DNA from 4 places in the Bacillus sp. JJ1609 genome. Region 1 is predicted to be linked to each of the others. Evidence: riboswitches for the same ligand, from Rfam matches in the RefSeq annotation. Region 1 holds a riboswitch; each other region holds the start of a gene.
The links. A riboswitch is a leader RNA that binds a small molecule or an ion and turns the genes downstream of it on or off. The one in region 1 is predicted to bind S-adenosylmethionine.

Region 1 (5,931 bases):
TAAATAATGGCTCTGTTAATGCTCATAGTTGACTTTTTAAATCCTGTAGATTGTAGCGGAAATCAACAGTAAGTTATCAGAGCTAGACAAAAGAAAAGAGCTGCATACGCAGCCCCTTAATAGATGATTATTACCATATGAACAACCCAACAACCATAGCACTTAACAGGGAGACCGCCATTCCGCTTACTAGTAACTTCCAAACATTTTTTCCTATTATGTGTGATTTTTCTTCATCCACTACGGAATTGAATGTTCCATAAATCATTCCAACTGTACTGAAATTGGCAAATGACGTAAGGAAGGTCACCGCTACAGCCACTGTATGCGGAGCCAAGTTGCTAATTTTATCCTTTAAGTCGAGCATTGCCACAAATTCATTTGTAGCAAGTTTTATGCCCATTAATTGAGCAACATACATGGCATCTTTACCGGACAATCCGAGCAAGTATGCGAATGGGCTAAAAATAACCGAGAAAATTTTCTGAATGGTCAATCCTTCAACAAAGAATCCTAATATCCCATTTAAACTAGCTGTCAATGCTACATAACCAATAACCATTGCTGCAATGACAAGAACCATCCGGCCACCTACAAGCATACTGTTGGAGATGGTGGAAAAGAAATCCTTTCGTTCCCCTTTTTCAGGAACATAAACGATATCTTCATCCTTGCTGACTTCAACCGGGTTTAACATGTTTGCAATCAATAGGGCATTCAAACAATTTAACGGTATCGCGGCAAAAACATATGTCGCCGGGACCATTGATAAATAAGCTCCTATGATGGACCCGCTAATACTGCTCATGCTCATGATTCCAAAAGTCAACAGACGAAGTTGACTTAATCCCGCGAGCTGATGACGGATTACTGCAAGTGCTTCTGTGTTGCCCAGGAACATCATTTGGATGGAGAAGAAGCTCTCAAGTTTAGGTAAACCGGACACTTTCGCGATTAGCCAGCCTACTTTGTCAATAATCCAGGTTAAAATACCGAAATAAGACAGGATATCAAAGAAAGTAATGATGAAGATGATCGGCATCAAGGCGCTAAAAAAGAAATCTACGTATTCATTAGCCATAGCTGAAGGGAAAACGAAAGATATCCCTTCATTCGCGCATGAAATAAGCCATGTGAAGAAAGATGCGATCTGATTAATTACCCATGTTCCTATCTTTGTAGATAACATAAACCACGTGATCAGAAATTCTACAACTAATAACAACAAAATGAATTTCCACTTAATTCTTCGTTTATTGGGTGAAAGTAAATAAACAATTCCCAGTACAACTAAAACTCCAATTGAATTCAAAAGAAAATACAATGTCATAACCTCCTCGGAATATTATTCCTATAAATAATTAATAAATACAAAAAAGCCCTTATTTTTCGCACTTTCATCCTTTGGACAGAAAGCATGGAAAAATAAGAGCTTGTATAAGACAACTCTAGTTTAGTGAGCTCGATTTGGCGTTTATTTTACTTATAAACAAAGGAAAAGGCCATCTCCCGAAGGAATGGCCTTTTATCAGATAGATTATGCAGTTGGTCCGCCAGTTGGTCCGCCTTTTTCTTCAATTTGGGACGGCACATTTGAGAACTTCTTGAAGTTTGCACGGAACTTCTGCGCAAGCTCGTTTGCTTTTGCATAATAAGCTTCCTCGTCACTCCATGTTTTTACTGGCTGAAGAACATCGTCAGGAACACCTGGTACGTGAAGTGGAATGTCCAGACCGAAAATTTCATCCTTCACTGTTTCAACATTGTTCAATTCGCCTTCAAGAGCGGCCTGAACCATTGCACGTGTGAAGGCAAGCTTCATCCGGCTTCCTGTTCCGTACTCTCCACCAGTCCATCCTGTGTTAACGAGGAATACCTTCGCGTTATGCTCATCGATTTTTTCGCCAAGCATCTCTGCATAGCGTGTCGCAGCAAGCGGCAAGAAAGGGGAACCGAAGCAGGTAGAGAATGTTGCCTGTGGTGATGTGATGCCGCGTTCTGTTCCTGCAAGTTTGGATGTATAGCCACTCAAGAAGTGGTACATTGCTTGCTCCTTGGTAAGCCTCGCAATTGGAGGCAGCACTCCAAAGGCGTCAGCAGTCAAGAATACAATCGTATTCGGATGTCCTGCAATACTTGGTTCAACGATATTATCGATTGCCTGAATTGGATAAGCTGCGCGAGTATTTTCCGTCAGTGAGCTGTCATCATAGTCAGCAACGCGCGTTTCACTGTTAACAACAACATTTTCAAGGACAGAACCGAAGCGGATCGCGTCATAAATCTGTGGCTCTTTTTCCTTAGAAAGGTTGATGCACTTTGCATAGCAGCCACCTTCAACGTTGAAAACACCGTTTGCCGACCAGCCGTGCTCATCATCGCCGATCAATCGGCGGTTCGTATCAGCAGACAATGTGGTTTTTCCTGTTCCGGATAATCCGAAGAACAAGGCAACATCACCTTCACGCCCTACGTTAGCAGAGCAATGCATGGATAGGATGCCGTTTTCAGGAAGAAGATAATTCATGACAGAGAAAATAGATTTCTTCATTTCTCCTGCATATTCTGTACCGCCAATTAGTACGACGCGCTTCTCAAATGAGACGATGATAAATGTTTCTGAGTTTGTCCCATCTTCCTTTGGATCAGCTTTGAAGGTAGGCGCAGAAATGACAGAAAATCCCGCTTCATGGCTAAGCAGTTCCTCTGCATCCGGGCGAATGAATAATTGGTGGGCAAATAAGTTGTGCCACGCATACTCGTTAATGACCTGTATAGGAAGGCGGTATTTCTTGTCTGCACCAGCAAAGCCTTTAAATACAAAGACTTCTTCTTTTTCTTTCAGGAAATTCAAAACTTTATTATAAAGTTTCGTAAAGGATTCCTCAGAAATTGGCTGGTTGACAGAGCCCCAGTCAATCTTATCCTTTACCGATTCCTCTTCTACAATAAATTTATCCTTAGGTGAGCGGCCAGTGTACTTTCCAGTAGTAGCTCTTACTGCACCTGTGGAGGTCAACAGACCTTCATTGCGATTCAATACTTTTTCAACCAGCTGCGGGACAGATAGCTGTACCTGTATATTGCTTCCTTTTAATAAAGCTGAAAGTTCATTGGAAATTCCTACAACATTCATCCGAGAATACCTTCCTTTTTAAAAGATTGATATATTGAAAGTGTTTACATCTCGCTATTAGTTTAGCACATTACATTAATTAATCTATACTAATGCTCGAAAAAATTCCCTCTTTTACAAAAATGTATATATAAATAGAAGAAGGCCGGAGCAAGAACCAAATAACTCCACCCCAGGATTTTAACACACTAACGCATTGGGGGTCAGACCCCCAGCGCTTTAAAGTGGGAAAGTTCTGCATGAATCGACATTTTGTGAAGAAAAGGATTGACATGTATTTGTAGGTTCGTTATGATTTTGATTTGAACGGATACTCTCTTATCCCGAGCTGGTGGAGGGACAGGCCCAATGAAACCCAGCAACCTGCAAACGAGAAATAACAGCCTGGTAAAGGTATGTTTTTTTCGGGCAAAGGTGCTAACCTGACGCAAGGGAAATGCCCTTGAACGATAAGAGCGAAAGGCGCGGATTAAAGCAAAAACCTTTCCTCAAGCTATGGAGAGGTTTTTTATATTGTTTTTTTCTGTATTCTGTCTGCTGGTCTATTACCAATAGCAGTCGATCTGCCTTCTTTGGTGTCATTGCTCCCATGGGTAGGATTAGGAAAAGTTAACTCAGCATGAAGTTTAAACAAATTTTTCTAATAAAAACTCAGCGTTTATTTCATACTACATAGGGAATGAGTACCGTATCACACCGAGGTTTGTATTGGGACAGCCTCGATCAATTTTTTATAAATGAGGGAGGAAATCAGATGTCAACAAAACGTCGTTTGTTCACTTCTGAGTCAGTAACAGAAGGCCATCCGGATAAAATTTGCGATCAGATCTCTGACGCAATTTTGGATGCGATCCTTGCTAAGGACGCTAATGCCCGTGTTGCTGCAGAAACATCAGTTACTACAGGCCTTGTACTAGTTGCAGGGGAAATCACAACATCTACATACGTAGATATTCCAAAAATCGTTCGTGAAACAGTTAAGGAAATCGGTTATACGCGCGCTAAATACGGTTTTGACTCTGAAACTTGCGCAGTATTGACTTCGATTGACGAGCAGTCTGCCGATATCGCAATGGGTGTTGACCAGGCTCTTGAAGCTCGTGAAGGACAAATGTCTGATCAAGAGATCGAAGCAATCGGTGCAGGAGACCAGGGCTTAATGTTCGGTTTTGCATGCAACGAAACAAAAGAGCTTATGCCTCTTCCAATTTCATTGGCACACAAGCTATCACGCCGCCTGACTTTAGTTCGTAAAGAAGAAATCCTTCCATACCTTCGTCCGGATGGAAAAACTCAAGTAACAGTTGAATACGATGAGAACGACAAGCCTGTCCGCATCGATACAATCGTTATTTCAACACAGCACCACCCAGAAGTTTCCCTGGAGCAAATCCAGCGCAATCTTAAAGAACATGTCATCAATCCTGTTGTACCAGCAGAATTGATCGATGAAAATACAAAATACTTCATCAACCCAACTGGCCGTTTCGTAATCGGCGGACCACAAGGTGATGCAGGATTGACTGGCCGTAAAATCATCGTTGATACTTACGGCGGATATGCTCGCCACGGCGGCGGTGCATTCTCTGGTAAGGATCCTACAAAAGTTGACCGTTCAGCTGCATACGCTGCACGTTACGTTGCGAAAAACATCGTAGCTGCTGGCCTTGCTGAAAAAGTTGAGGTTCAGCTTGCTTACGCTATCGGTGTTGCCCGTCCTGTATCCATCTCTATCGATACTTTCGGAACAGGAAAAGTAAGTGAAGATGTATTGATCGATGTTGTAAATAACAACTTCGACCTTCGTCCTGCTGGCATCATTAACATGCTTGACCTTCGTAAGCCGATCTACAAGCAGACAGCAGCATACGGACACTTCGGCCGCACGGATGTTGATCTTCCTTGGGAGCGTACTGACAAAGCAGAAGCATTACGTACACAAGCACAAGCTTAATAAAATCGAAAAGGGAGTTGCATAGAAATATGTAACTCCCTTTTTAATTTTCCGTCTTATTAAGAGAACTGCAAAGGCAAACAGGACCTAAATACCCGCAAGAATGGAGTTTCTGGTTTGCATCTAGACCAAAAGGTGTAAAATAAAGTATTACCTTAATTTTCCCTGAGATTTTACTGCAAATTTTTTGTGTTTAATGGTAGTATTAGATGGTATGTTTTTAGATGAGCTTAACGAAAGAACAATAAATTTTTTCTGAAATGGAGAAGGTGAAGTACATAATGTGTGGCTTTATCGGTTGTGTACATGAAAAAGCACAAGAATTCAGCAGCGAACAAAAGCAGCTGTTTAAAAATATGAACGATATCATTACCCACCGTGGACCGGACGATGATGGGTATTTTTATGATGAGCATATCCAATTTGGCTTCCGCCGTCTGAGCATTATTGACATTGAAGCGGGACATCAGCCTCTGACGTATGAAAATGAAAGGTACTGGATCATTTTCAATGGCGAGATTTACAACTATCTTGAGCTTCGCGATGAATTAATTGAAGAGGGACTTAAATTCGAGACTCACTCTGATACAGAAGTCATCATTGCTCTTTACAGCCATTACAAAGAGCACGCAGTTGACAAGCTGCGCGGAATGTTCGGCTTTGTCATTTGGGACAAACAGGAACAAATCCTTTTTGGAGCACGCGATCACTTTGGCATTAAGCCATTCTTCTTTTTTGAAGACGGAGACCGCACTTATTTTGGTTCTGAAAAGAAGAGCATCCTGCTTGCATTAGAGAATGATGTACTTGATTACAAGGCATTGCAGCATTATTTAACGTA
Region 2 (5,931 bases), on a different contig from region 1:
AATACAATCATTGGCGAAGAGCTAATTACTGCGCCAACAGCCGCTGTCATTCGTTTCAACGATCAGCAAAATACCGAGATCTTGGAGATTACTGATTCAGTTGTACGTGAAATTACGGATGTAAATGATTTTCAGGAAGTGGCTGGAGTACGCCGCCAAACGCATAAGAACGAAACCGTTATTGATTTTAAAGCCCAGTTCCCGTTCCTGCGTGAGCATGAACTCACTTTAATCGACACACCAGGAGTCAACCGCAATAATTATGACAAGCATCCGCTGTTCAATTACCTGCGTTTTGCAGATAGCTTACTGTTTGTCCTGAATGCGAATGACCCATTCACAGACAGGGAAAGAGATATCCTTTCGAAGATTTCGGAATACTTTCCTAACCTGCCGATCCACTTCCTTTTGAATAAAATGGATGTCATCTACAGCCAGCAGGAAGCGATTGAAGTATTTGATAATACATGGTCTGAAATCAGCCAATATTACCCTGAAGCTAAAATGTTTGCCTTCTCTTCAAATTATGAAAAGCAGCAGCAGCTAAAGGATTTCTCTGAATTTATCAAAACAAATCGAAACGCTATGAACTTCGAAGAAGAGCGAACTTCCAAACTGCAATTCTTTGTCAGAAGGGCAATCACTTATTTGCTTGATAAACGAATTGAAATTGAAAATAACCATATGGAATCCATCAGCTGGAATGAAGAAATGGTTGGTAAGCTGAATGGAGCCATCAATCAGCTGGGAGATATTGAAGAGGAAAAATCACGCTCTATCCAAAAATCGTTCCGCAAAATCAAGGACGATACCCGCGCTGAAATCATCGAGAAAATTCCGGAACTGCTTCGCGGCTGTACTGATTTAGTGACGGAAGACAGCGATTTTGGAAGGCTCCATGATGAGATTGATAAAGAAATGAATATACGAATCCAGGAGTATCTAGACAACACGGTGCTGCCTAAGTTCCATGAATCTCTAGAAGGCTGGGTACAATTTTCAAAAGATGAATTCGGCCATAGCCAGTCCTACCTGAATGAAATGGCTGAAAGCTTCAATGCGATGTATGGGGATGAACGGATTAAGCTCGAATGTGATTTCAGAGTGCTCGATGACTGGCGCCGCGATGCTGACCGGATGACGAATGGTGTCTATTATGAAAAGGTCAATATCATGCACAGATCGACCCCTCAGCAGTTCTTTTTAAAGAGTGCTGGTAAGCTTCTTGGAGTGCTGCCGCAAAATAATAACATGCTGTACAACCGTTATAAAACCTATCTTGAAACCGAAGATTACTATGAAATCGCCGTTTCAATTGCGAACAAGTTCCTTCAGCAATTCGAGATTTTCGAAAAATCGATTGAACGTGATGTTAATCTATTCTTCAAGCAGCCTTTCATTGCTCTTGAGCAGGCCGTTGAAGAGGCACGTTCAGAAATTGAATATGGCAAGAATGAGCTTGAAAAAATGAGGGTAAACCCTGAGTTGTATCGCGATCCATTGACACTGTATGAAGTAAAACTTCGTCAATATGAATGGATGACAGCGGCAGGCAGAGGGGAATAACTTGGAAAAGGAAGATTCCTGATTGGGAATCTTTCTTTTTTTTATTCAGTCAAAGAGGTTTATAGCAAATAAACGAATAAAAATTTAATTTTCGAAATAATATTGACAATATGAGTATAGGAGATTAAAGTAAGTTTATCGATTTGCTCCGTTAACTGAATAAAGAAATTCTCTTATCAAGAGTGGCAGAGGGACTGGCCCTGTGACGCCCGGCAACCGTTCCATACGGAATTGGTGCTAAATCCTGCAAAACATTTTTATGTTTTGAAAGATAAGGGAGGAAGAATCCGTCTGTTCTTTTACGCTGATGAAACCTCTCTTTTCTGGAGAGGTTTTTTTATATGGTTGGAAAAAGCAAATCATTTTTAAAGGGGGAAAAAGAGATGAAAAGAAATGGTTTGAAAAAGGTATTTTTAACAGCAGTTTCGGCAGCGCTTTTGCTGACAGGCTGCGGCGGTGGAGAAACAAAGACGGCGAGCGGACCGGTTGAAGGTGTTCCTGATCGCTTTGCTAAAGGAGAAGAAGTGAAAATCAAGGTCATCCGCAAGATTGGCGGCGATGACCATACTGCTCAGTATTTAGCTGGCGCTAAAGCGGAGGGAGAAGCGTTAGGGTTTAAGGTGGACGTATTCACCGCAAATGGCGATACGGCAAAATTCCATGATGCGATCAACCAGGCGCTTCAGCAGGATTATGATGGATTCCTCATATCACACGGCGACGATGCAGCTACGGTGAATGATGTCAAAAAGCTTGTTGAAAAGGGAAAGAGTGTTGTTACATTTGACTCGAATGCAGACATTGCACAGGTAGATGGGGTCACCCTTACATCTCAGGATGATGAAGCACTTGCAAAGCTAGCTCTAGATCAGCTCGTAAAAGAACAAAATGGTAAAGCGAATATTGTCTACCTTTGGGTTGACGGTTTTCCGCCAATGGTGAGAAGAAATAAAGTTTATCAGGAAACATTGAAGTCTAACCCTGGAATTAAAGAGGTTGAGAGATTCGGAGTGGCAGCTGCCGATACAAGCGTCCAAACTCAAAACGCGGTAGCAGCGATGCTGAACAAACACCCTAAAGGGGAAATCGATGCGATTTTTGCAACTTGGGATGCATTCGCAATTGGTGCTGCCCGTGCGATTAAGGAAGCCGGCCGCGATGAAATCAAAATCTATGGAATCGACGTCTCCAACGCGGATCTTCAGGAAATCCAGGGAGAAGGCAGCTCGTGGAAATATACTGCAGCAGTAGATCCTAAATTAATTGGCGCAGTAAATATGAGAATCCTAGCGAAAAAGCTTGCAGGGGAAGATACACCTCCAACTTATGACCTTGAAGCAGCGCTGATCTCACAGGAAAAACTTCAGGAGTCAAAAGATGCAGTCAACATGGTCAATCTTGCAGACATCATTGAAGGCTGGGGACAATCAGATGCATTTGAAGAAGATTGGATGAGGAAATTAAAGGATCACTACAAGAAATAAAGCCTTATGTTTAAGAAGTTTTATTACTACCGATTGGGATTCCATTACAGAGTTAAATGGTTCATTTTAATTGCAAAAAGCACTAATATATCTGACAACAAATTAATCTCTACATCTGCAGGCACTCTCATCCTAAAGAGAGTGTCTGCTTTGCAGATTAATAGAAGAGGGGGTTCCGGTATGGCAGGTAAGAAACTTGAGATGAAAAGCATTACAATTGATTTTCCTGGAGTTCGGGCACTCGACCATGTGGATTTCGTCACGGAAACAGGGAAAATCCATGCTTTAATCGGGGCAAACGGAGCCGGTAAATCTACTTTGATGAAGGTGCTATCCGGAGCTTATGGACATTATTCGGGCGAGATTTTCCTTAATGAAGAGAATATTGACATCCATATGCCTGGAGATGCACAGCTGCATGGAATCCAGACGGTGTACCAGGAGGTCGATACGGCGATCATTCCTTCGCTGACAGTGGCTGAAAACATTATGCTGAACCAGACTGTGCAGAACATGGAAAACAAGCATTGGATTAATTGGAAGCTGCTTTTTAAACAAGCGGAAGAAATCCTATCCGGCATGAATCTTCATATTCCTGTGAAGAAGCTGGCCGGTGAGCTGACTCTTGCCGAGAAGCAGCTTGTGCTAATTGCGAGGGCAATTTCCAGCAACTGTACCTTTTTAATTTTGGATGAGCCGACAGCACCTTTAAGCCATACAGAAACAACGGAACTGTTCAGGATTGTCCGTGATCTCGTTAAAAAGGGTGTAGGAATTGTGTTTATTTCCCACAGGATGCCGGAAATTTTTGAACTGTGCGATGAACTGACTGTCATGCGGAACGGAGAGTTTGTTGTTAGAAAGAAAATCTCTGACGTGAATGCGAACCAGGTGATTGAATACATGCTTGGACGCAAGCTTGAGGACCAATTTCCGCTACTGAAAAGCGGGACCGGAGAAATTCTTCTTGAAGCAGATGGCCTGAGCGATGGAGATAAAGTCAGGAACACCCGGCTTCATGTAAAAGCGGGAGAAATTGTCGGAGTCGCCGGCCTGGTTGGAGCAGGTAAAACTGAATTGTGCAAGGCTTTGTTTGGAGCTGTTCCCAATGTTACAGGTACAGTGAAGCTGCGAGGAAAAAACCTTAGGCTGAACAGTCCGCATGCCGCCGTAAAGGCTGGGATTGCCCTTGTACCCGAAGAAAGACGCAAGGAGGGTGTTCTTGTATCTGAATCAGTCACCTCAAACCTGACTGCCGTTAACCTGAAAAAATTCACGAGGTTCTTAAGTTTTATCGACAGACGCGCCGAAAAGAACACAGCGCTGGAATACATTAGCGCATTAGGAATCAAGACACCCACAGAGTCGGCAAAGGTTGAAAATCTTTCAGGGGGCAACCAGCAAAAAGTTGCGATTGGAAGATGGCTGATCGCAGATGCTGAGGTTTACATTTTTGATGAACCCACAAAAGGTGTGGACGTGGGTGCGAAGAGGGACATTTTTGAATTGATTGTAAAACTGGCTGACCAGGGGAAAGGTGTTATTTATGCTTCTTCTGAGCTATCAGAAATCATCGGGATCACGAATCGGGTTTATGTCCTCTATGATGGTGAGCCGGTCAAAGAGCTTGAAACGGCAAAGACAACCGAAGAAGAACTATTATTTTATTCAACAGGAGGCAGATAGGATGGACGCCAAACTCCCTTTGCAGCAAAACACACAGCCGAAAAAGACATTCGAATTGTTCCAGTTCTTATATAAGTATGGGACCATCCTGACTATTTTTGTCCTAATAGCCATTTTTGCGGCTGCGAACCCTTCTTTTATCAATGGAGATAACTTAATCAATATATTAAGATCGATTTCGATCGTGACCATCATAGCAATTGGCATTACGATTTCGTTAACCGTTGATGGCTTTGATTTGTCTGTCGGTTCTGTGGCATCACTATCAAACGCAGTAGTGATCTCAATGTTTGTCTGGTTTTCGCAGAATACGCTGATTGCGATTCTGTCAGCAATTGCCGCTGCACTGATTGTCGGGGCAATCAATTCATTCATGATCGTCAAACTGAAAATCCCTGATATGCTGATGACGCTGGCGATGATGTTCATCATTCAAGGAACGGCCCTCACCTATACGAAGGGTGCCACCGTTTCAGAAAATATGATTATGCCTGATGGCAGCTTTTCTACAGGAACGATCAGCGCTATTTTTGCTAAAATCGGCCAGGTGCCCTGGATCATCCTCATCATGGCTGTAGCTGTTATCGTCGTCCATATATTCCTGACCTATACAAAGCATGGTCGCTATATGTATGTGATTGGCGGCAATAAAGAGGCTGCGAGACTGTCAGGGATACCGGTAAACCGTTACAAGACAGCGGCATACCTTTTATCAGCATTGTTTGCTGCTATTGGAGGGATTGTTCTCGCATCCCGCGTGATGACATCGGAAATCAGTGCTGGATCTCCGTATTTAATGGACTCCGTAGCGGCTGCCTTCATCGGCTTTTCCGTTCTGGGAGCAGGCAAGCCCAATGCGTTCGGTACCTTCATCGGCGCCGTACTGATTGGAATTCTCCAAAATGGGCTGGTCATGATGTCAGTTCCTTATTATGCGATGGATATTGTAAAGGGAACCGTGCTTGCATTTGCTCTTGGCATCACTTATTACAAGCAAAAACACTGAGGTAAAACATAGAAGTATTTCTATTAATGAATGGATGTCCACAATGAAAATAGTAAATATACCTTGATTCGTTATGACATGATGGCAGGGTTGAAAAAACTGGATGATCACCTGAACGTATGAACAGATTAAACAAACTGCCCTGGAATTGATTGAGACTGAAGAAGTTCGAAATATCGAAAAACATAC
Region 3 (5,931 bases), on a different contig from region 1:
ATTTGTCTGCTGATTTCCGATCCAATCAACTGGACTAAAAAATAAATATCTTCTAAACTACTTTAAATAATTGAAATGGTTTGTGTTCCAGGAGCCTTAATTGATATCGGAATAAAAATTCTGTTGCCTCTAGTATTTTCTTAGCCTCAAATGCATTCCGGCCCCAGACTGTGATGCCGTGATTTCTGATCAGGACTGCTCCTGTATCCCCTTTTACATGCTCAGAAAACGCTTTTGCCAGAGATGGAATATGTGCATGATTCGGAATAATAGGAATTTTGAGGACGGCATCTTCCTCCCATTTATCAAATGCTTTAATTAATTCCTGGCCCTGAAATTGGACTTCCCCCCTGTCACCATAGACTTCGGAGATTACATTATTGTCAATCGTGTGCACATGCAAGCTGCAGCCTGCGTTGGTCTTTCTATATACTTCAACGTGCAGAAGTGTCTCGGCTGATGGCTTCAAATGCGTTTCTTCAACTGCCCGCCCGAATTGATCGACAAGCAAAAAGTCTTCCTCAGTACGTTTCCGTTTATCTTTTCCGCTCGCTGTAACCAGAAACTGTACAGGGTCGCTGCTTACCTTGATCGCAAGGTTGCCGCTTGTTCCCATAAACCAGTCCCGTTCAGCCAGTTCTGCCTTCACATCAGCAAGTTCTTCCCATTTTGTTTCTAAAATGCTCATCCTCTCACCCCTGTCTTGGTTTTAAGAGCTTCTATACAATCATAAAAAGTTTCAAATGGTGTATGGGGAATTTCCCATTCTTCACACTTGGCTTTTAAATAATCTCTTGCGAATACAAAGTCTGCCTGCTTTGCAGCTTCAAGATCGGTTACCGAGTCACCTATGACAATTTTATATGTTTCGTTTTGAGTAAGCTTTCTCATAATGGATGGCTTACAGCAGCCACAATCATTGGAACATTGCTCATCGCAGCTGTTTGGCCATTCAATTCTGATTGTCTGCTTCGAAAAATCTGAGCCATTGCAATAAACTCCAGCAAACGGTCCAAACCGCTCAATAATTGGTTCTATAAAAAAATCAATTCCGCCGCTGACGATATAAACCGGGATACCTTCCTCTTTCGCGAACTCAAGAAATTCCTGAAAGCCCGGACGAATTTCGGCATTTTCCACAGCATAATGAATGATTTCTTCCTTCAGACTAACCGGCAGGAGGGAAAACATCCTGCCGACTCCTTCTCTGATTGAAACACGTCGGTCCAGTACGGCATCCTTCAGCTCATCCCAGCCAGAAGGTGCAAATTTATTCATGATAGAGATAATGTTGTCTTTTTCAGTTACTGTTCCGTCAAAATCACAGAAAACGACGGGATTTATCATTTGGACACCGCCTCGGATGAACCCCATAGAGCGAGAGCAATCTTGAGTTCATCATGCTCCAGTGCTCCTTCTTCAAGTGTTTTACCATTCAGCACAGTATCAATTGCTTGCCTGAACGCCTTGCCTCCACCTTGAGCTCCGCCTGGGTGACCATGGACACCGCCACCTGCATTGATAATTGAATCGACTCCAAAATCGTTAATCAAGAGCGGCACCATGCCAGGGTGAATACCAGCTGAAGGCACTGGGAAGCTCTTTTTAAAAAGGTCCTCGGCAGTCAATGCATCTGAGATGGAAATGGCCTGTTGCTTTTCAAGTGCAACACTTCCATAAGGCGATGGGAACAGGGAGAAATCTGCTCCTGCATAGCGAAGCAGTTTACCAAGGAGCAATGAATGGGAAAATCCATAATCTTCAGCAGAAGTCAGAGCCCCGCTTACAGCCGGATGAGCCATGATCGGCACGTTAATCTCATCGTCCTCCCTCAGTTCCTGGAGAACATCCAATCCGTAGGCAAAAACATTGAATAACAATGCATCAGCTCCCAGTTCAGCCGCTTTCCTTGCTTTATCTCTTAACTGGGAAGTCCTTCCTGTAAGGTTGGCAGCATATAAGGTTCTGTGACCAGTAGTTTCATAGACATCAGCCAAAACCTTCCTCCCCTCTGAGATTCTCTTATCAAAAGGGGTAAGTTCATTTTCGAACAGAATTTCATCGTCCTTGATCAAGTCTACCCCACCTAAACTTTGTTCCCGTAATTGCTTAAGCAGGAAATCAAGATCGCGGCCAATCACACCTTTAAATATACTCATCAACAATGGACGATCATAAACCCCTAATTTACTGCGGATGCCCTCGATTCCAAATCGTGGTCCTGGAAAAACTTTTTTGAGCTCATCCCCAAATTGGAGATCGACTAATTTCACTTTGCCATCAAGCGAGAGCTTTCCAAAGACGGTTGTTAAAATCGCCGGCAGATCTGGTGAAAAATTCAAGGCAGGATAAGCAATTTTTATTGTCGCGACCGTTTCTGAATTGCTGTCAAGGCCGGTTCCTTCAACAGAAACCACTCTACCCTTATGTTTTTTAAGCTGTTTTTGATCGAGCTCTGGCAAATCTGTCCATGAACCTACTGTCAGTCCGAGTGCGATTCCCTCGGCCTTCTTCTCTGGATTATGCTTTGAATCATGTACAAAATAAGTTGCTGTAATTTCACTCATGAAGCTCATTCCCTTCTAAAACAAAAATCGTCCTGCTAGAACAGGCATAAAAAAAACCTCTTCGAAAAGAAGAGGTTAGATGAATAAACTAACATCTCCTTATCTATCAGCTTCCGCTGCAAGAATTAGCACCGTGCCCAGCAATAATGCTGGGTCGGTTGCCGGGCTTCATAGGGCTCGTCCCTCCACCTGCTCTTGATAAGAAAATAATTTTATTAAGTTATTTAATTGGTTTAATTAGTTAAATAATTTTATTAATTAGGATTATGTCAGGTTCATAAATCATTGTCAATATGTTTTTTGAAAATTCCCAAGCTTTCAATTCTGCTGACAGCCTCCCTGAGACGATCCTCGGAGGTAAGCAAACCTACCCTGACATACCCTTCTCCATATTCACCAAATCCTACTCCCGGCGCCACCGCGATATGTGCTTTATCCAATAAGAAATCAGCGAATTCAACAGAAGTAAACGTCTCAGGAACTTTTAGCCAAGCAAAAAATGAGCCTTTTGGAGCTGTAATATTCCATCCGATATTTTTTAGCCCTTCGACCAGCACATTCCTTCTTGATTCATACAAGTTATTCAATTCGGAAACACATTGCTGCGAACCCAGTAAGGCCTCTGCAGCTGCTTCCTGAACCGCGCCAAACAAGCTGACATACATATGGTCCTGAAGCAAATTGATCGCCGCAATCACACTTTTGTTCCCGGCGGCAAAGCCAACACGCCAGCCTGCCATATTATACGTTTTAGAAAGGGTATAAATTTCTATTCCAACATCCTTGGCGCCTTCAGCTTGTAAAAAACTATACGGGTGTTTTCCATCAAAGCCAATCGCTCCATAGGCAAAATCATGAACGACACAAATACCATTTTCTTTCGCAAGCTTAATCGTGTCTTCAAAAAAATTCTCGTCAGCGATGGCTCCTGTTGGATTATTCGGGTAGTTAAGAAACATCAACTTTGCTTCGGATAAAACTTCCTTTTTAAGCTCCGTATAATCAGGCAAAAAACCATTTTCTTCCCTAAGAGGCATTGTCACCATTTTCGCTCTCGCCAGTTCAACACCTGACCAGTAATCAGGATATCCAGGATCAGGGACAAGAATCGTATCGCCTGGATTAAGCAAGCATTGAGGAATTTCGACGAGACCGGCCTTCCCTCCAAATAGAATCGCAATTTCCTCTTCTGGATCAATATGGACCCCGTATTCCCGTTGATAAAATTCTGCCGCTGCTTCCTTGAATGAACGCATTCCCCTGAAAGGAGAATACTTATGGTTAAGCGGATTCTCAGCCGTTTCTTTTAATTTATTGACAATATGTCCAGGAGTCGGCTGGTCCGGATTACCTTGACCAAGGTTAATTACATCTGCCCCCTGCTCAGTGTATCTCCCTACTTTTTGGACGAGAGATGCAAAGAATTGCTTGGGCAGGCTCTTCAATAATTCTGATTGTTGAAATTCCATTTTTTCACCTGCTTAAAGAACTTATTATATTTTGAAAATTTTAATTTGAAATTCTAGTCACAAATGATATAACGTTAATAGTAACTTGTAAAGAAATAATTTTCAGAAATTATGGCGGTGATTTAAGATGAAATTTAAAATAGCCTGTCTGCAAATGGACATCGCGTTTGGAAATTCGAAAAAAAACTACGATACAGCAATGAACCTAATGGAAAAAGCTAGCTCTGAAAAGCCAGATATTATCGTGCTCCCTGAGCTTTGGACTACTGGTTATGATTTAGCAAACCTAAAAGATCAAGCCGATGCAGACGCACGTGAAGCCGCAGCCTTTTTAAAGGGTAGTGCCACCAAATACAATGCTCATATTGTCGGCGGATCGGTAGCTAATAAGACGGATGCTGGTATTGAAAATACAATGCTTGTATTCGATCAGAGTGGCGAGCTTTCAGGGAAATATAGTAAATTGCATTTGTTTCAGCTGATGGATGAACACTTATATCTGGCCGCCGGAAAGCAAAAAGGGCTTTTTTCTTTGGACAGCCAAAAATTTGCCGGGCTGATTTGTTATGATATTCGCTTTCCGGAATGGGTACGCGCACATGCTCTTGAGGAGGTTGAAGCAATGTTCGTCGTTGCTGAATGGCCAATACAGCGTCTCGAACATTGGAGGGCACTGCTCATAGCCAGGGCAATTGAAAATCAGAGCTATATAATCGCCTGCAACCGTTCAGGCTCTGATCCAAACAATAAATTCGCAGGCCATTCCATGGTAATTGGACCATGGGGAGACATAATTGCTGAAGCAGGGGAAGAACAGGAGATTCTTACAGCTGAAATTGACCTTGACCAGGTAAAAGATGCGAGAAGCAGAATACCAATTTTTGCAGACCGCAGGCCTGAACTATATTAATTATTTTCAAACTCAGAAAAAACCGCTCTCTCATTTACTAAACCGTTCCGTTTTGAGGTGCCTTTCTTAAAATACGTGTCGAAATGACGATCCGTATTGGCGTCGTTATTGATAGATAAAAACCTTAAAGCCTCATTTATTTGTGATACGGTTGATCGTATAGCATCAAAATGAGATTCTCTTGGATTTTTGAGTTATCCTCATTCCCTTTTAAATAAGATGTCTTGTTCTTAATCGGTAACCACCAAAAGTAAATAAGCGGAGATTTTTCGGTTAAATACAGATGGGAGCTCGTTTAGGGGGTATATAAGGGGAGGTTTTCCGATTATGCAAAGCAAAATCTCCCCTTGTCGAATTTTTCGAGTCAATAGGCGGAATCTCTCCGTTTATTTAAGCTTTTTTTAATAATAATTATTAATTAAGCGGAATTTTTCCGTCTATCAGCTCGGGTGCTAAACCTGATCCCCTATCCGATAAGTGCGGACCCTCTTGATCCTAGATGCGGGATTCAGCAGCTTTGATCAAGATTAAAAAAATTGGTCATCAACACAGTACTGGAAATGACTGAATTTTTGACCCTCTTTTTTAATTAACAAAACCTTATGTCCATCATAATAATGTTGTCAATTGCTAGGTCGAAGTTAAATGAATTTCGTAGAAATCTTGATAAATAAAGAAAAAGACGTATGCCAATTCATACGTCAATTCTTGTGTCTTTTACAAAGAAAGCACCCTAAAACGGAACCATTTACACATTTACTAGCGCGGTTTTTAAGCTTATAAAAATTATTCCGGCTTTGCCCACATTTCTTCTGGATTCAGTTCATATATCCCATTTTCTCTGTACATATAATGGTTGATGATGAATTCTCTCCTGATCGTTGCATAGTCGTCATGAAACTTCTTGATGTATTCATTCAATTCCTTCTCAGGATACTTTCTCCCTGCCTTTAACCCACGGACAATGTATTCGAACACCATCAAT
Region 4 (5,931 bases), on a different contig from region 1:
AGGAGTGAACAGAATGCAAACCGACAAGCGATTGGTGGCCGAGGAAGCACTGGAGGAGCCGAAAGAATACATCGGGATTACTCAGTTTTATCCCCGCCTGCAGCAGTATTGTCAATTCCTGACTCAAAATGGCTGGGATGGTGATGATCTGTTTCAAGAAACGATCATTAAGGCAATCAGGCACTATGAGTCAACCCAAATTAATTCAGCCTTGCTGAAAAAAATTGCGTACCATCATTGGGTGGACACGATCAGGAAGCGGAAGCATGAGGTACCAGGGATTCCTGAGTATTTTACAGGGCTAGAGAGTGCTCCTGCTCAAAACAGCGCGGCTGAAACGGTTGAGCTGTTGTTGGAAAAAATGACACCTAAGCAGGCAGTTATTTTCATCCTTAAGGAAGCATTCCGATTTCAATCACCTGAGATTGCGGGTCTGCTAGGGATGACTGAAATGGCAGTAAAGGGCTCGTTGCATCGTGCGAGAAAACGGCTTGAAAAAGAAGGGACAATTCGTGAGGTGGACTCATTCCAAAATGAAAAGGAAGAAAAACTCCTTTCCAGCCTGCTGAGCGAATCTCTTCAAGCTCAAGATCCAACGGTCCTGTTAGAAAATATACATGATATCCCATCTCTTTTTGCTGCTCCAAAAATGGCTATGGCCATGCATTCAAGTACTTCTCTCTCTTCTTTCAAAATGGCAGCCTAACCAGAAAAGGGAGGAAATATCATGGGTACAATTCCATATGTTATCGAGCAATCAAACAGGGGAGAAAGGTCTTACGACATTTATTCTCGACTTTTAAAAGACCGGATCATCATGCTGGGTGATGAAATCAATGACCAGGTGGCAAACAGTGTCATCGCTCAGTTGCTTTTCCTTGAAGCGGATAATCCAGAAAAGGATATTTCGATTTATATTAATAGTCCTGGAGGTTCAACTTCAGCTGGTTTCGCTATCTTTGATACGATGGAATATATCAAACCTGATATAAGCACGATTTGCATCGGAATGGCAGCTTCATTTGGAGCGATGCTTTTACTCGCAGGTACAAAGGGGAAGCGATATGCCCTTCCAAACAGTGAAATCATGATTCATCAGCCGCTAGGCGGAGCTAGGGGGCAGGCCACTGAAATTGAAATTTCAGCTCGAAGAATTCTCAAGCTTCGTGAGCATATAAATTCAATCATCTCTGAGCGGACCGGGCAGCCGCTTGAAAAAATCGCAAAAGACACAGACCGTGATTATTTCATGAGTGCACAGGAAGCCCTTGGATACGGGATCATTGATAAAATCATTACGAAATAGTTACTGGGACTTTTAGCATTCCTGTTTAAAAAATGAGCTGTTCCTCGGCTCATTTTTTTTTACATTTATTCTTATAAACCATTAAAATGGAATTATAGTCATCAGGATGAATTTCATACTAGAGTTCTTAATAAATCATCATTTAGAAAAATATAGTAGAGAAAAATCTTAGAATTAACGAAAGAACTTAAACCGGAGGAAAGTGTATGAAAGTAGAAATCAGACAAGCCGTAGATAGTGACAGAGATATTTTTATTGAGTATGCAGTTAAATTAAGTAACTTCAATCGAAAAAACCATAATAGCGAATGTACATACGATAATTATGAAGATGTAATGCATTCAATTAAAAGGAATGCTCTGGAAACTTTTAATAATAGGAATGAAGATACCTTGATCCTTATAGCAGAATTAGAAGGCACACCAGTCGGATATGCATTAGGAAGAATTTTTGAAGAAAATGAAGCAGCAGATAATGGAACAGGCAGGATGGGTCTTTTTGATGAACTTTTTTTGGATGATGCCGCTAGAGGACATGGTCTGGGACAAAGACTATTAGATGAGACGGTAAATTGGATGAAAGAAAGAGGGATTAATAGAATTAAATTACATGCTTATTCATGGAACGATCATGCGAAAAAATTATACGCAAGAAATGGCTTTAAGGAATATGCAGTATCCTATGAAACATTTATAAAGTCAATTTGACCTTTGATTTGACATAGTAAGCAAATATTCGCCACATAATAGGGTATTATTTTCTTTATGTATTGCCTAGAAATAATACCCTAGTCATTTTTACTTCTTAATGAACCAATGATGCTCTCAAATTACTCACGCCATTTTCCAAATATCCTTTTAAACAAGTTAACATATATACCCAACCTTCTTTTTGCTGGAGCATTTTATTTACTATTTCAGGGTCATCTGCTTTCAAACCAGATTCGTTAACCTCAACGATGGTACTCGTAAAGTCTAGCTCTTTCAGAGTGATTGTAACAATTGTTTCTTGATTTTCTGCTCCCCAGGAAAACACGATTTTCTTATTTTCCTCGACTTCCAACACAAGGACGGAACCTTCTGCATTGTATTCATCATACCTCCAGATAATTGTCTTTCCCGGTTCCATTCTTCCTGTTCCGGATGAAAACCAGAAATTAGCCATCTTTTCTGGGTTTACAAATGCTTCAAACACCTCATGAGCAGGTTTTGAAATTTTCATTTTTGTAGTAACGTGAGTATCCATAATTGTTTTACACTCCTTCTATATTTAACGTTTCTATCATTTTATCATGAATAAAAGCTTGAATCCTACAATGGACAATGAGGATAATCTTATGCCTTTTGAAAAAACAACAACTGATTGGCTTGTACAGAAGACTTTATTAAGTTAAAAATTCTGAAGAATAGAAAAAGATTCTGGAACTGTAAATGTGAGACTGTTATAATCGAATTTATATTTTAAAAAGTTAGAATTCTCGAAGAACAACAACATGACGTAAATTCACAGTAAAGGGGAATGTCCATGAATCTCTTCGGATCAGAAAAAATTAGAAAAATGACCTCCAGCATCTTTCAGGAGGTGGTAGATCGAAAGCAGGCTGCTTTTTTGAAAGGGAAAGATGTCATCGATCTTAGCATTGGGAGTCCGGATTTCCCGCCACCATCTTTTGTAGTTGATACCCTGGTTGAATATTCGAAGGATTCTGGAAGATACGGGTATACATTGAAAGGAATCAGTGAATTCAATGAGGCGGTTAAATATTTTTATCAACAGCGTTATGGTGTTGAATTGGATGATAAAAATGAAGTCCTGCAACTGATGGGGTCTCAGGATGGACTTGCTCATCTTGCCACAGCGATCATTGATCCAGGTGATTATGTACTTGTACCGGATCCCGGATACCCAATCTATGAAGCTAGTGTTACAATTGCAGGCGGGCTCATCCATCCGATGCCTTTACTTGTGGAGAATAAATTCCTCCCTAAACTAGACGAAATTCCAGAAAGCGTCTTACAAAAAACGAAAATGATGGTTTTAAGCTACCCAGGGAATCCTGTAACAGCGCTTGCTGATCAAAGCTTTTTTGAAGAGGTTATCCAGTTTGCCAAGTTCCATAATATCCTGATTGTCCACGACTTTGCATATTCTGAGCTCATCTATGACGGAAACCCGCAAATCAGTTTCATGTCAGTGCCTGGTGCAAAGGAAGTAGGAGTAGAGTTCAATTCGCTCTCGAAAACGTTTAATATGGCAGGCTGCCGAATTGGCTATGTGGTAGGCAATTCACAAGTCATTGACATTCTGGCTTCTTTTAAATCACATATCGACTATGGGATCTTTTATCCGATCCAGATGGCAGCAGTTGCTGCTTTGACTTCTGATTATTCGTTTCTAAAGGATCAGGTTAGGCAATATGAAGCTCGTAGGGATGCTTTAGTTTTTGGATTAAGAAATAGCGGATGGCAAGTTGCTAATTCTCCTGCAACGATGTTTGTATGGGCAGAAATCCCTGCAGGTTGGAAATCCCGTGATTTTGCCTTCGAGTTGATTGAGCAGGAAGGCATTGCAGTCGTCCCGGGTGACGCTTTTGGCAAACAAGGGGAAGGCTATGTAAGAATTGCGATGGTACAACCACCTGAGAGACTAACTGAAGCAACCGAGCGGGTAAACCGGTTCATGATGGAGCATTCATTATAATAATTAAAATATTTCGAATTACGAATTGACTTTTATTTAAATTTAGAATATTATCCCTTTATTAAACTAAAATTTAATACATAGTTTCTTCTTATCAAGAGAGGTGGAGGGAAAGGCCCTGCGAAACCTCGGCAACAGGTTCAATTTGAACACTGTGCCAATTCCTGCGAACTTTTTGTTCGAAAGATGAGGAGAGAGTTTTGGTTAGCTCTCTTCTTTGTGAAGGGAGCTTTTGTTTTGGGGAGACTTTTGTAAGTCTCTATCTTTTTAAAAACAATCCCAACTTAATGTGTTGGTAAAGTAGAGATTGCGTGAGCGGAGGAGAGATAAGAGATGAAATATGGATTTTGGCTGCCGATTTTTGGCGGATGGTTAAGGAATGTTGAGGATGAAAAGATGCCACCGACTTTTGATTATGCCAAAAGCGTCATACAATCAGCAGAGCAATGGGGGTATTCTACTACCTTAATTGCCGAACTGTACTTAAATGATATTAAAGGGCCGGAGCATGATTCACTTGAAGCGTGGACCACGGCTGCCTCACTTGCTTCTGTTACGGAAAAAATAGAAATAATGGCTGCAGTCCGTCCTGGTTTTCACAACCCGGCAATCACTGCAAAGATGGCCGCGAATATTGACAACATCAGCAAAGGACGTTTCACTCTGAATGTCGTTTCTGCCTGGTGGGAAGAAGAAGCTCGCCAGTACGGAGGCATTTTTACCGAGCATGATGAGAGATATGAAAGGACCACTGAATTCATAGATATTCTAAAGGGACTTTGGAGCGAAGAAAGTTTTTCGTACGATGGAAAATTTTATCAACTGAAAGATACAAAGCTTTTTCCGAAACCGGTTCAGCGTCCAAATCCAATTTTGTACGCTGGCGGTGAAAGTGAGAAGGGGAAACAGACGATTGTTGAGAAATGCGATGCTTATGTGATGCATGGAGGAACGGTTGAAGAAATTCAGCGGAAAATTTCCGATATGAGAATTCGTAGAGCTGCTACGGGAAATGCAGAACTGTCGGAGTTCGGAATGGCCGCATATGTCATTTGCCGGGATACCGAGGAAGAAGCGCACGCTGAATTAGCGCGAATCACGAATGTAAAAGAATCTAGCGCCTATGCAGGATTTAAGGATTTTACGAGCAAATCCCAGCTCGAACAGCAGATCCAGCTTCAGGATTATTCCGTATCAAATCGCGGTTTGCGGCCAAATTTGGTGGGCACACCAGAGCAGATTGCGGAACGGATTTTACAATATGAAGAGGCAGGACTAGGATTGCTTCTCCTGCAATTCTCACCTCAGTTAGAGGAAATGGAACGTTTCGCCAAAGAAGTGATGCCACTTGTCGAGGGAAAAAGAGATATTTTAACGGTTTGATGGAGAATTATTTTCTCAGCGTGATATTTGAGTTGTTTTTTTCTGAGAAATTAAATTTGGTATAGAAGTCATTTTAATTTTAAAAAATTCAACGTGTAATTTATTAAGGAGCGAATGAATTTGAGCAAAGTATATGTAATTCATGAAAATAACGAGTGGACAGTACATTTGACAAAGAGACTTCAAGAACTGGGTGTGCCGTATGAAGAATGGCATCTTGATCAAGGAGTGCTGGATTTAACAACGGAGCCGCCTGAGGGAATTTTTTATAGCAGGATGAGTGCATCGTCCCATACAAGAGGGCATCGCTATGCACCTGAATATGCTTCGCAGGTTTTAGCATGGCTGGAAGCTCACGGACGGAAGGTGCATAACGGAACAAGGGCTCTTGAATTAGAAGTAAGCAAGGTCAAGCAGTATTTGGAGTTGAATAAACATGACGTCCGGACTCCCAAAACAATAGCGGCTGTAGGAAAAGACCATATTTTGGAGGCAGTGAGGGCTTTTGAAGGAAGACCGTTTATCACAAAGCATAATCGGGC

Region 2: it holds a riboswitch for S-adenosylmethionine, as region 1 does, so the genes downstream of both, V7654_RS19675 (sugar ABC transporter substrate-binding protein) here and metK (methionine adenosyltransferase) in region 1, are expected to answer to the same signal.
Region 3: it holds a riboswitch for S-adenosylmethionine, as region 1 does, so the genes downstream of both, mtnW (2,3-diketo-5-methylthiopentyl-1-phosphate enolase) here and metK (methionine adenosyltransferase) in region 1, are expected to answer to the same signal.
Region 4: it holds a riboswitch for S-adenosylmethionine, as region 1 does, so the genes downstream of both, V7654_RS07850 (LLM class flavin-dependent oxidoreductase) here and metK (methionine adenosyltransferase) in region 1, are expected to answer to the same signal.

The regions. Positions count from the first base shown of each region.
Region 1 covers NZ_JBALSS010000024.1:242,876-248,806, reverse strand. Annotated here, with positions in the region: gene V7654_RS17580 (NupC/NupG family nucleoside CNT transporter) at 131-1,324, opposite strand; gene pckA (phosphoenolpyruvate carboxykinase (ATP)) at 1,538-3,136, opposite strand; SAM riboswitch class I at 3,452-3,592, shown strand; gene metK (methionine adenosyltransferase) at 3,891-5,090, shown strand; gene asnB (asparagine synthase (glutamine-hydrolyzing)) at 5,372-5,931, shown strand, end outside.
Region 2 covers NZ_JBALSS010000028.1:18,073-24,003, reverse strand. Annotated here, with positions in the region: gene V7654_RS19680 (dynamin family protein) at 1-1,566, shown strand, start outside; SAM riboswitch class I at 1,737-1,844, shown strand; gene V7654_RS19675 (sugar ABC transporter substrate-binding protein) at 1,950-3,050, shown strand; gene V7654_RS19670 (sugar ABC transporter ATP-binding protein) at 3,231-4,736, shown strand; gene V7654_RS19665 (ABC transporter permease) at 4,738-5,742, shown strand.
Region 3 covers NZ_JBALSS010000027.1:104,828-110,758, reverse strand. Annotated here, with positions in the region: gene V7654_RS19515 (methylthioribulose 1-phosphate dehydratase) at 53-688, opposite strand; gene V7654_RS19510 (2-hydroxy-3-keto-5-methylthiopentenyl-1-phosphate phosphatase) at 685-1,347, opposite strand; gene mtnW (2,3-diketo-5-methylthiopentyl-1-phosphate enolase) at 1,344-2,567, opposite strand; SAM riboswitch class I at 2,664-2,772, opposite strand; gene V7654_RS19500 (pyridoxal phosphate-dependent aminotransferase) at 2,843-4,036, opposite strand; gene V7654_RS19495 (carbon-nitrogen family hydrolase) at 4,164-4,946, shown strand; gene V7654_RS19490 (metalloregulator ArsR/SmtB family transcription factor) at 5,733-5,931, opposite strand, start outside.
Region 4 covers NZ_JBALSS010000007.1:27,817-33,747, reverse strand. Annotated here, with positions in the region: gene V7654_RS07875 (RNA polymerase sigma factor) at 14-706, shown strand; gene clpP (ATP-dependent Clp endopeptidase proteolytic subunit ClpP) at 728-1,306, shown strand; gene V7654_RS07865 (GNAT family N-acetyltransferase) at 1,513-2,013, shown strand; gene V7654_RS07860 (SRPBCC family protein) at 2,111-2,551, opposite strand; gene V7654_RS07855 (aminotransferase class I/II-fold pyridoxal phosphate-dependent enzyme) at 2,831-4,006, shown strand; SAM riboswitch class I at 4,095-4,199, shown strand; gene V7654_RS07850 (LLM class flavin-dependent oxidoreductase) at 4,340-5,389, shown strand; gene V7654_RS07845 (ATP-grasp domain-containing protein) at 5,510-5,931, shown strand, end outside.